One region of the Otariodibacter oris genome, then DNA from elsewhere that is predicted to be linked to it. Evidence: riboswitches for the same ligand, from Rfam matches in the RefSeq annotation. Region 1 holds a riboswitch; each other region holds the start of a gene.
What was found. A riboswitch is a leader RNA that binds a small molecule or an ion and turns the genes downstream of it on or off. The one in region 1 is predicted to bind thiamine pyrophosphate.
Positions count from the first base shown of each region.

Region 1 (3,290 bases):
ACTTGCATTCGAGCATTCGCATTTAACATTAAATAGCCCAGCCCTTCTGATGAACCAACCCATTCGCCAATCACCGCCCCAATGGGAGCAATCGAAACCGCAATTCTCAAACCCGATGCTAATGCAGGCAATGCCGCGGGGAATTTCACTTTAAGTAATAACGCAAGCGGTGAGATCTTGATAGTATTTGCCAATTCCAACCACGTTTTAGGTGTGTTTCTTAAACCGTCATAACAGGCTGCGGTGACAGGGAAATAAATAATAAGGATAGTCATCACAATCTTAGATGCCATGCCATACCCAAACCAAAGGACGAGTAATGGGGCAATGGCAAATATCGGTATCGCTTGAGAAGTGATCAGGATCGGCAATAAAAATGAAGAAATTGTCTTAGATAAACTCAAAAGTACTGCGGATAAAAGTCCAAATAGCACACCAAGTACTAAACCAACCACAATTTCAATTAATGTAGTCTGAGTATGTTGCCACAATAATGAGGTATTCTCAGAAAACTTATTCACAATATCGAGGGGTGTTGGCAATAAATAGTGAGGAATCTGCCAAAATGTCACAGCTAATTGCCAACACATAAGTAATATAACAGCTAATACAAGCGGGCGGATAATCGGTAAAATTTTCATACTAAATCCCCGCTTGCAAGTTCGTCGAGTAATTCTTTCTGCAATTTCCAGAGGGATTCTTGATTTAACTCTCGAGGTAAATCATCGGGTAAAGATATCTGATGAGTAATGGTTGCTGGGCTCCCCTTTAAGATCGCTATACGATGACTCAAACGAATAGCTTCTTGCGGATCGTGGGTGATCAATAAAATTGTTTTATCTTTGAGTAAAGTATAGGCAAGATTTTGTAGCTGATAACGCGTTACTGCATCTAATGCAGAAAAAGGTTCATCCATCAAAATAATATCAGCCTCTTGCATTAAAGTTCTTGCTAGAGCAACACGTTGTTTTTGGCCACCAGAGAGTTGATAAGGCGCTTTATGAATATGCTCTATCATCTTTACCTGTTCAAGTAACGCTTTAGCTTTTTCTACTGTTTGTTGATTTTTACGCCCTGATAAATGTGCTTCAAGTTGGACATTATCCAAAATAGAGAGCCAAGGATATAAGGCATCTTCTTGGGCTAACCAAGCAATTTTTGATTGAGGAGAGAAATCTATTTTTCCTTGTTGAATGGCTTCATTTTCTAAGCCCGCAATCGCCCTAAGTAAAGTTGATTTTCCCACGCCTGAACTACCAAGTAATGTAGTCCATTGCCCTTTGACTAGGCTAAAAGAAAAATCGTTAAATAGCACTTGTTGATCAAATGCTAAGGTTAGATTGTCAATCATTACGCTACGCATATCAGACACCTTGCAAATAGTAAGATGTTGCTAAATAGATGATGATTTAAAATAGAAAATAAAAGACAGGTAGAATTTGAATAGTATATATTTTGACATAATGTTAGTTTCCTACGGCAGTATTAACTGAATCAGGTTCACGGGTATTATCTCAGCAAGTAAAATCGCACCCCGACTAATATGTTTTTGGAGTCTATATGCATTTACAAAAAATTGCAAAAATATTTACATTTAGGTGTTCATTAACAAAAAAGCCACAAAGAATCCCTTGATACCTTATGGCTAAATAAAAATTATGAAGAAAATTTCTTATAATTATATTCTTAAAAAATTACATTAAGAAATTGTAGTCCCTTCTTCTGTACCTAATACAACTTGACGTAATGCTCCGGACTTGCCCATGTTAAACACACGGATTGGCATGCCATGGTCACGAGCTAAAGTAAATGCAGCTAAATCCATAACTTGTAATTCTTTATCGATCACTTCTTCATAACTTAATGTTTTATACAATACTGCATCTGGATTTTTAACTGGATCTTTATCATATACTCCATCAACTTTTGTTGCTTTTAATACCACATCAGCTTCGATTTCAATACCACGTAAACAGGCTGCTGAATCAGTGGTAAAAAATGGACTACCTGTTCCAGCAGAGAAAATCACGACACGTTTTTCACGTAACATTTTTATCGCTTCTGACCAGTTATAAGTATCGCAAATACCATTTAACTGAAATGCTGACATTAATTTGGCATTCACCTCTGCACGGTGTAAAGCATCGCGCATTGCAAGTCCATTCATGACTGTAGCAAGCATTCCCATATGATCACCCACTACACGATTCATCCCTGCTTTAGCGAGTTTTGCACCACGGAATAAGTTTCCCCCGCCAAGAACTACACCAACTTCAACTCCCATCTCCACTAATTCTTTAATTTCAATAGCCATTCTATCTAGAATGGAAGGATCGATACCAAACCCTTCACTACCTTGTAATGCTTCACCACTAAGTTTTAGTAAAATACGTTTATAAATTGGAGTACTCATTCTTAACCTCTTTGTCTTGTTTTAAGGAAAAATCGCGTCATTATAAAGCATCTCATGCTTCGAGAAAACTCTTATCATTTATAAGCTTATTAATTATACTCATGTATAATTTACGCACAGAAATTTATTGTTTTTTATAAATTACTATTCATATTTCTAATAGTAATATAATTTTATCTTAATAAAAATAATTAAAATATATTTGCTAATAAAAATAAAATATAATTTTTTAAATTATTAAATAACTTAAATAAAAATTTAATTCAATTAAAATATATCATTAAAAACAATACATTATATCTTTCTATAGGTATTAAATAAAAAGAAGCCATGCTTCTGAAAAATAAGCACGGCTTTCTCTTTATTTATTCAAATTTATTTGAAATTATTCGAATGATTACCATTCACCACGACGGTGGTTAGAAACCCAACGATACATACCAACAATATTTAATGTTTTCATATTATTGAAACCAATCCAATCTTGAATATCTGGACTAAATTTAACATTACGGTAAAGTTGATCCCAAGATTGACCTTCACGCACTAAATGAAGCACTTGATCATGTAAATCTACCATGTAATCACGCAAAGCTCTTTCATCTTCTTTTGTTGCTAAACCATAGTGACCAACATCAATAACATCAACATCTTGCTCTAATACCCAATTTAAAGTATCAATCCATCCTGGATAGTAGAAATCTAAGAAGTCATTATATGGCATACTCTTACTTTCACACACGTCTGTACATTGTAGGGCTTTCTGGCGAGGGAATAATACCATTATCATACTATCTGAATGGCTTGGTGCGACACGATGTAATTCAACAGTTTCACCGCCAATACTAATAGTCATATCTTTATCAAATACACGATT
Region 1 covers NZ_CP016604.1:910,055-913,344, reverse strand. The annotation lists gene A6A10_RS04135 (ABC transporter permease) at 1-641, opposite strand, end outside; gene A6A10_RS04130 (ABC transporter ATP-binding protein) at 638-1,363, opposite strand; TPP riboswitch at 1,455-1,547, opposite strand; gene pyrH (UMP kinase) at 1,700-2,413, opposite strand; gene A6A10_RS04120 (MBL fold metallo-hydrolase) at 2,811-3,290, opposite strand, start outside.

Region 2 (3,290 bases), 550 kb from region 1:
GGAAATTTAAACCAAATTTTATGCTGTTCTAATGTTGTAAGCGGGTAGATCAGCGGTTTATTTTGTTCAAAATCGATAAGAAAGAAAAAGGGTGTTTTTGTCGCACCAAGTTGATTCGCCGTTTGAATAAAATTCAGCATAGACATCGTAATAATAAGAATTAATGGCACATTATAGCGATTTTAATGAAATAAATAAAAATCCCCGCTTAATGCGGGGAATGAATTTATTTACTCATTGCTTTTTGCCAGGTTGCTAACCATTGTTTAACGGTTTCCACATCAGGTTGGGTAAATGGTAATTGAGCATAATGTGGCAATGTACTGAATGCAGGATCGGCATCTTTCGCTACAACAGGTTTCATTACGTTATTCACTGAAATAATTTTTTGTGCTTCAGGTGTTTGTAAGAAAGTTAAAAATTGACGGGCAAGCTCAGGTTGTTTGCTTGCTTTTGTGATTCCTGCAACTTCAATCTGAACAAGATGCCCTTCATCAAAATTAGCTGCGGCATAGCTATCATCTTGTTCATTCCATTGATGATAGAGCGGAGAGGTTGAATAGCTTAGTACTAAATCTGATTCTCCTTTTAGGAATGCTCCGTAAGTTTCAGACCAACCTTTTCCAACAGTTACTGTGTGTTTAGCCAATTTTTCCCAAGCTTTTTCTGCATCGTTGCCATAAACCTGATTAACCCAGAAGAGTAAGCCTCTACCTACGGTACTTGTGCGAGGATCTTGATAGATGATTTTGAGATCTTCACGATCAACTAACTCTTTTAGGCTTTTTGGTGGATTTGTGACATTTTTCTTATTATAAACAAAGGCATATTCACCGAAATCATAAGGAACAAAGGTTTCATTTGTCCATGCAGTTTCTAAATTTAATCCAGAAGTATCAAGTTGATGAGGAATAAATAAGTCTGATTTTTCAGCTTCTGGCATTACAAAATTATCGATACCTAGCATGATATCCGCTTTGGTTTTTTGACCTTCTAAACGGATACGATTGAACATAGTGACACCATCTTCAAATGGCATAAATTTCAAATCACAATTACAGTTTTCTTCAAAAAGGGCTTCCAGTTTTGGTGCAGGTCCCCATTCAGAAGTAAATGAGTCATAAGTATAAACAGTAAGTGTTGGTTGATTAGCTGCAAGTGCAGATACAGAGATTGCAATACTTGAAAGTGCAAAGAGATGATTAAGTTTCATGGAATAACGCCTTCTAAATAGAATTAAGATAGAAGGATCTAAAACAAGGACAAACAACTTGTCTCAAATCCCTACGCTGATATTAATCAGATCAGGTTCTATGGGTATTTCTCAGCTTGAATCAAAGCACCCCAATGAGAACGTCGATATGAATATTGTACAATAAAAAGGAATAAATCAGAATGTACCGAATGCGATTTAATCCTTTTTATTGAGAATGCTACCATTTAGTGTATACCAATCCACTCTGGCAATGCCATTGAGATTGCAGGTATATAGGTAATAAGTCCTAAGAAAGTTAAAAGAATTAGTAACCATGGTAGCGCTGCTCTAATAACTTCTGATAGTGGTAATTTAGACACCGCTGAGGCAACAAAGAGATTTAGCCCTATAGGTGGGGTGATTAAACCAATTTCCATATTTACCACCATAATGATACCTAAATGAATAGGATCAATGCCTAATTCAACTGCAATTGGGAATAATATTGGTGCGAGAATTAAAATAATGGCAGAAGGCTCCATAAATGCACCAGCAATCAGTAAAATGATATTAACCACCAATAAAAATGCCCATGGTTGTAAATTCCATTCGATTACCGCCTCGGTAATAATTTGCGGGATTTGTTCTGTTGTTAAAACATGAGCAAATAACATGGCATTAGCAATGATGAACATTAACATGACACTGAGTTTTGCCGATTCAAGTAAGACTTTCGGACAATCTCTTAATCTCACGTCTTTATAGATGAATACAGCCACAAAGAATGAATAAACGGCGGCTACCGCAGCGGCTTCTGTTGGCGTGAAAATACCACTATAAATTCCACCTAGGATAATTACCATAAGTAATAACCCCCAAATCGCCTTTCTTCCCGCTCTAAACCACTCTTTAACTGAGGCTCTAGGTTGGGCTGGTAAATTCTTTATTCTAGCGACGAGATAGATTGCTACCATTAAAACAACGCCAAGTAAGATACCAGGCATAACACCTGCCATAAATAAGCGTCCAACAGAGGTTTCTGTTGCAGCAGCATAAACAACCATAACCACAGAAGGTGGAATTAAGATACCTAATGTTCCCGCATTACAAATAATTCCTGTACCAAATGATACGGGGTAACCCGAACGAACCATTCCAGCAATCGCAATTGAACCCACAGCCGCTACGGTGGCGGGGCTAGAGCCAGATAAAGCCGCAAATAACATACAAGAGAGTACGGCAGCAATCGCTAACCCACCACGAATATGTCCAACGGTTGCATTTGCGAAATCAATTAATCGTTTTGCTACACCACCTGTGGTCATAAATGCACCTGCTAACAGGAAGAAAGGAATAGCGAGTAACGTATAATGTTCAGAGGTTTCAAAAAGCTTAATAGCTAATGAACTTAATGAATCTTGGCTAAAAAGTATGATTGTGATTGCACCAGATAGACCCAGTGAGATCGCAATGGGTACGCCGATAAACATCAGCACAAATAGGAGAACAAATAATACTAAAATGGTCATTTTTCATCTCCTTGTGCAAGTTTGAGGGCATCTTCACTTTCATCAGCTAAACCTAAATTGACCTGTTTATTGGCGAGAAGGCGGACAAGAATTTCAATAAAACGAATAGCAATTAGCCCAAATCCAATCGGCATGATTAATCCAATATGCCATATTTTGACATTAAAATGATTGAGATCATCTGCGCCAATATCTGCAATGTACATGGTTTCTACCCATTCATAACTAGCGGAGGCAATAATCACGCCATAGCCGATACAAGCGAGTACTGCAACGATACTTACCCATTTTTGTGCTACACGAGGTAATTTTTTGACTAAAACATCGACCCCAATATGACCTGCGGTACGCACACCGTATGATGCACCAAAAAATATCAGCCAACCAAAACATGCTTTAGTGATGGCAAGACTCCACGTCATTTCTTGTGCCATTGTCATAATAAAATCACCGATGGGTTCAGTGACATTAGCCGTTGAAGGAAATTGATCGGCTAGATCGAAAAAAACGTTATAAAGATTATTAAATACCACGTAAGCAAAAGTGACTAGTGTCATTACCATAAG
Region 2 covers NZ_CP016604.1:355,542-358,831, forward strand. The annotation lists gene A6A10_RS01690 (aminodeoxychorismate synthase component I) at 1-140, opposite strand, end outside; gene thiB (thiamine ABC transporter substrate binding subunit) at 227-1,213, opposite strand; TPP riboswitch at 1,264-1,357, opposite strand; gene dctM (C4-dicarboxylate TRAP transporter large permease protein DctM) at 1,441-2,724, opposite strand; gene A6A10_RS01705 (TRAP transporter small permease) at 2,721-3,290, opposite strand, start outside.
Region 2: it holds a riboswitch for thiamine pyrophosphate, as region 1 does, so the genes downstream of both, thiB (thiamine ABC transporter substrate binding subunit) here and A6A10_RS04130 (ABC transporter ATP-binding protein) in region 1, are expected to answer to the same signal.

Region 3 (3,290 bases), 860 kb from region 1:
AAAGATCATCAACCAGTACACCTGTATAAGCTTGATCACGAGTTGGGAACCAAGCCTCTTTGCCTTGTACCTGCAATCCTGCATTGATACCAGCAAGTAACCCTTGTGCGCCCGCTTCTTCGTAACCTGTTGTGCCATTGATTTGTCCTGCAAAGAATAAACCATCAATTGATTTAGTTTCTAATGTTGGTTTCAAATCACGCGGGTCAAAATAATCATACTCAATCGCATATCCTGGTTTCACTATACGAGTATTTTCTAAGCCTTTCATTGAGTGAACGATGCCCATTTGCACATCAAAAGGTAAGCTGGTTGAAATCCCATTTGGATAAACCTCGATCGTATTTAACCCTTCTGGTTCTAAATAGATCTGATGGCTATTGCGATCACTAAATCGCATTACTTTATCTTCAATAGATGGACAATAACGTGGTCCGATACCTTCAATAACACCTGTATACATAGGGCTACGATCTAAACTATTACGGATAAGATCGTGGGTTTGCTCGTTTGTATGTGTGATATAACAAGGAATTTGACGAGGATGCTGATCAACCGATCCCATAAATGAAAACACTGGTAAGTATGTATCACCGTGTTGTTGTGCTAACACTGAAAAATCGATTGTTCTCGCATCTAATCTTGGTGGTGTTCCTGTTTTTAAACGATCAACGCGTAAATTAAGATCTCTTAATTTTGATGCAAGCATAGTTGCAGCTGGATCGCCTGCGCGACCACCTGCATAGTTATCTAAACCAATATGGATCTTACCCGCCAAAAACGTACCAGCCGTTAATACAACAGATCTAGCTTTAAAGATTAAACCCATTTTGGTTACAGCACCGACTGCTCGGTTATTTTCAATCAAAATATCAACAACTTCTTGCTGGAAAATATCTAAATTTTGTTGATTTTCTAATGCTGTTCTGACCGCTTGTCGATATAACACTCTATCAGCTTGAGCACGAGTTGCTCTCACAGCTGGACCTTTACTGCTATTCAAAGTTCTAAATTGAATCCCTGCGGAGTCTGTCGCTTTCGCCATTAACCCGCCCATTGCATCAATCTCTTTAACTAAATGCCCTTTACCGATCCCACCAATAGCAGGATTACAAGACATTTGACCAAGTGTATCGACATTATGTGTTAATAAAAGTGTTTTTAAACCCATTCTAGCTGGGGCAAGAGCAGCTTCAGTACCTGCATGGCCTCCACCTACAACGATAACATCGTATATTTCATTGTAAATCATATATTGCCTTTCAAAATTCTAAAAAATCTAAGTAAATTCTACCTGAAAAACGAGGATCTTGAAAAAGCTATTTAAGATCTTTTTCTGGATCGAAATGAGAGGATCTAAATAATATAAGATCTTTATATATAGATCTTTATTATGATTATTATTAGGCTAACAATTTTTAAAGAATAAATAGAAATTAATCATTAAAATCAAAATGTTATATTAATATAACTATGTAGAGAACATTGCTTAAGATCCGAATAAGTTTGTGGATAAATAGCTTAGTTATCCACAGAAGAAAATTTTACATCAGTTATCATTGAATAGATCCCAAGATAAAAACAAAAAATAAATGAGTTATCCACATATTTATTTGGTTAAATCGTGTACTTTTATAATGGGAAACCTTATCTATTAAGGAAATTGGCCCTAATCCAATAGCTCAAGATATCAGTAGGACGTACCAATCTACTTCATTGTACAAAAAATATATTTGTATATATCATCAAATTATTTTACACTCATTCCCACTTGTCGGAGTGCTTTCAGAGCTGAGATCTATTTTTGTAGGGATCCGTCGAACCTGTTAGGTTAATATCTGCGTAGGGAACAAGTTTTAATTTTCAAATAAGATCGCTGTATTTTTCTTCTTATTACTGCCTTAGTATATCTATTGGGCAGCCGTTCCATTCACTTCACAAGCAAAATTACCTATTTATTTTTGATTATCTATTAGAAGGTGTATTTGCTTATGTCAAACATTACAACTCGTCGCGAAAAAAGAACATCTGCTCAAAATTTTATCAAGGATTTAAAAGGGTACCAGCACCCAAATTCTTCACGAATCTATTTACAGGGATCTAGATCAGATATTCAAGTACCAATGCGTGAAATTCATTTAACTCCATCTTTAATTGGGGGAGATAAAGATCATCCTGAATATGAATTCAACGAATCTATTCCTATTTATGATACCTCGGGTATTTACGGAGATGAAAGCAAGAATATTGATGTAACTAAAGGGATTCCTGTTTGTCGGGATAATTGGATTTTAGAACGTAATGATACGGAATATTTAGATGGAGCAAGTTCTGAATATGCCCAAGTTCGTTTAGCGGATAAAACGTTGGATGAATTACGTTTTCAATTACAACGTAAAATAAAACGTGCAAAAAAAGGGAAGATTGTTACTCAATTACATTATGCTCGCCAAGGAATTATTACACCAGAAATGGAATATATCGCGATTCGTGAAAATATGGGGAGAGATCGTGTAAAAAGCGAAGTGCTTTTACAACAGCATCCTGGACAAAATTTTGGGGCAACTATTCCGAAAGAAATTACACCTGAATTTGTTCGTCAGGAAGTTGCAGCGGGCCGAGCAATAATTCCTTCTAATATAAACCATCCAGAATTAGAGCCAATGATTATTGGTCGAAATTTCTTAGTTAAAGTCAATGCCAATATAGGAAATTCTTCGGTGACTTCTTCCATTGAAGAAGAAGTAGAAAAATTAGTTTGGTCAACTCGCTGGGGAGCTGATACGGTTATGGATCTTTCCACAGGACGAAATATTCATGAGACTCGTGAATGGATTATCCGCAACAGCCCAGTTCCTATCGGTACAGTTCCATTATACCAAGCATTAGAAAAAGTGAATGGTGTGGCTGAGGATCTTACTTGGGAGATTTTTAAAGATACGTTGATTGAGCAAGCAGAGCAAGGCGTTGATTATTTTACTATTCACGCAGGCACATTATTACGCTATGTGCCGATGACTGCCAAACGTTTAACAGGGATTGTATCGAGAGGTGGCTCTATTATGGCTAAATGGTGCTTATCTCATCATAAAGAAAATTTCTTATACCAAAATTTCCGTGAACTTTGTGAAATTTGTGCAAGCTACGATGTAGCGCTTTCATTAGGTGACGGACTTCGCCCAGGCTCTATTCAAGATGCAAATGATGAAGCGCAATTTTCAGAATTATATACCTTAGGTGAATTAACAAAAATTGCATGGGAATATGATGTTCAAGTGATGATCGAAGGT
Region 3 covers NZ_CP016604.1:50,537-53,826, forward strand. The annotation lists gene mnmG (tRNA uridine-5-carboxymethylaminomethyl(34) synthesis enzyme MnmG) at 1-1,252, opposite strand, end outside; TPP riboswitch at 1,766-1,866, shown strand; gene thiC (phosphomethylpyrimidine synthase ThiC) at 1,992-3,290, shown strand, end outside.
Region 3: it holds a riboswitch for thiamine pyrophosphate, as region 1 does, so the genes downstream of both, thiC (phosphomethylpyrimidine synthase ThiC) here and A6A10_RS04130 (ABC transporter ATP-binding protein) in region 1, are expected to answer to the same signal.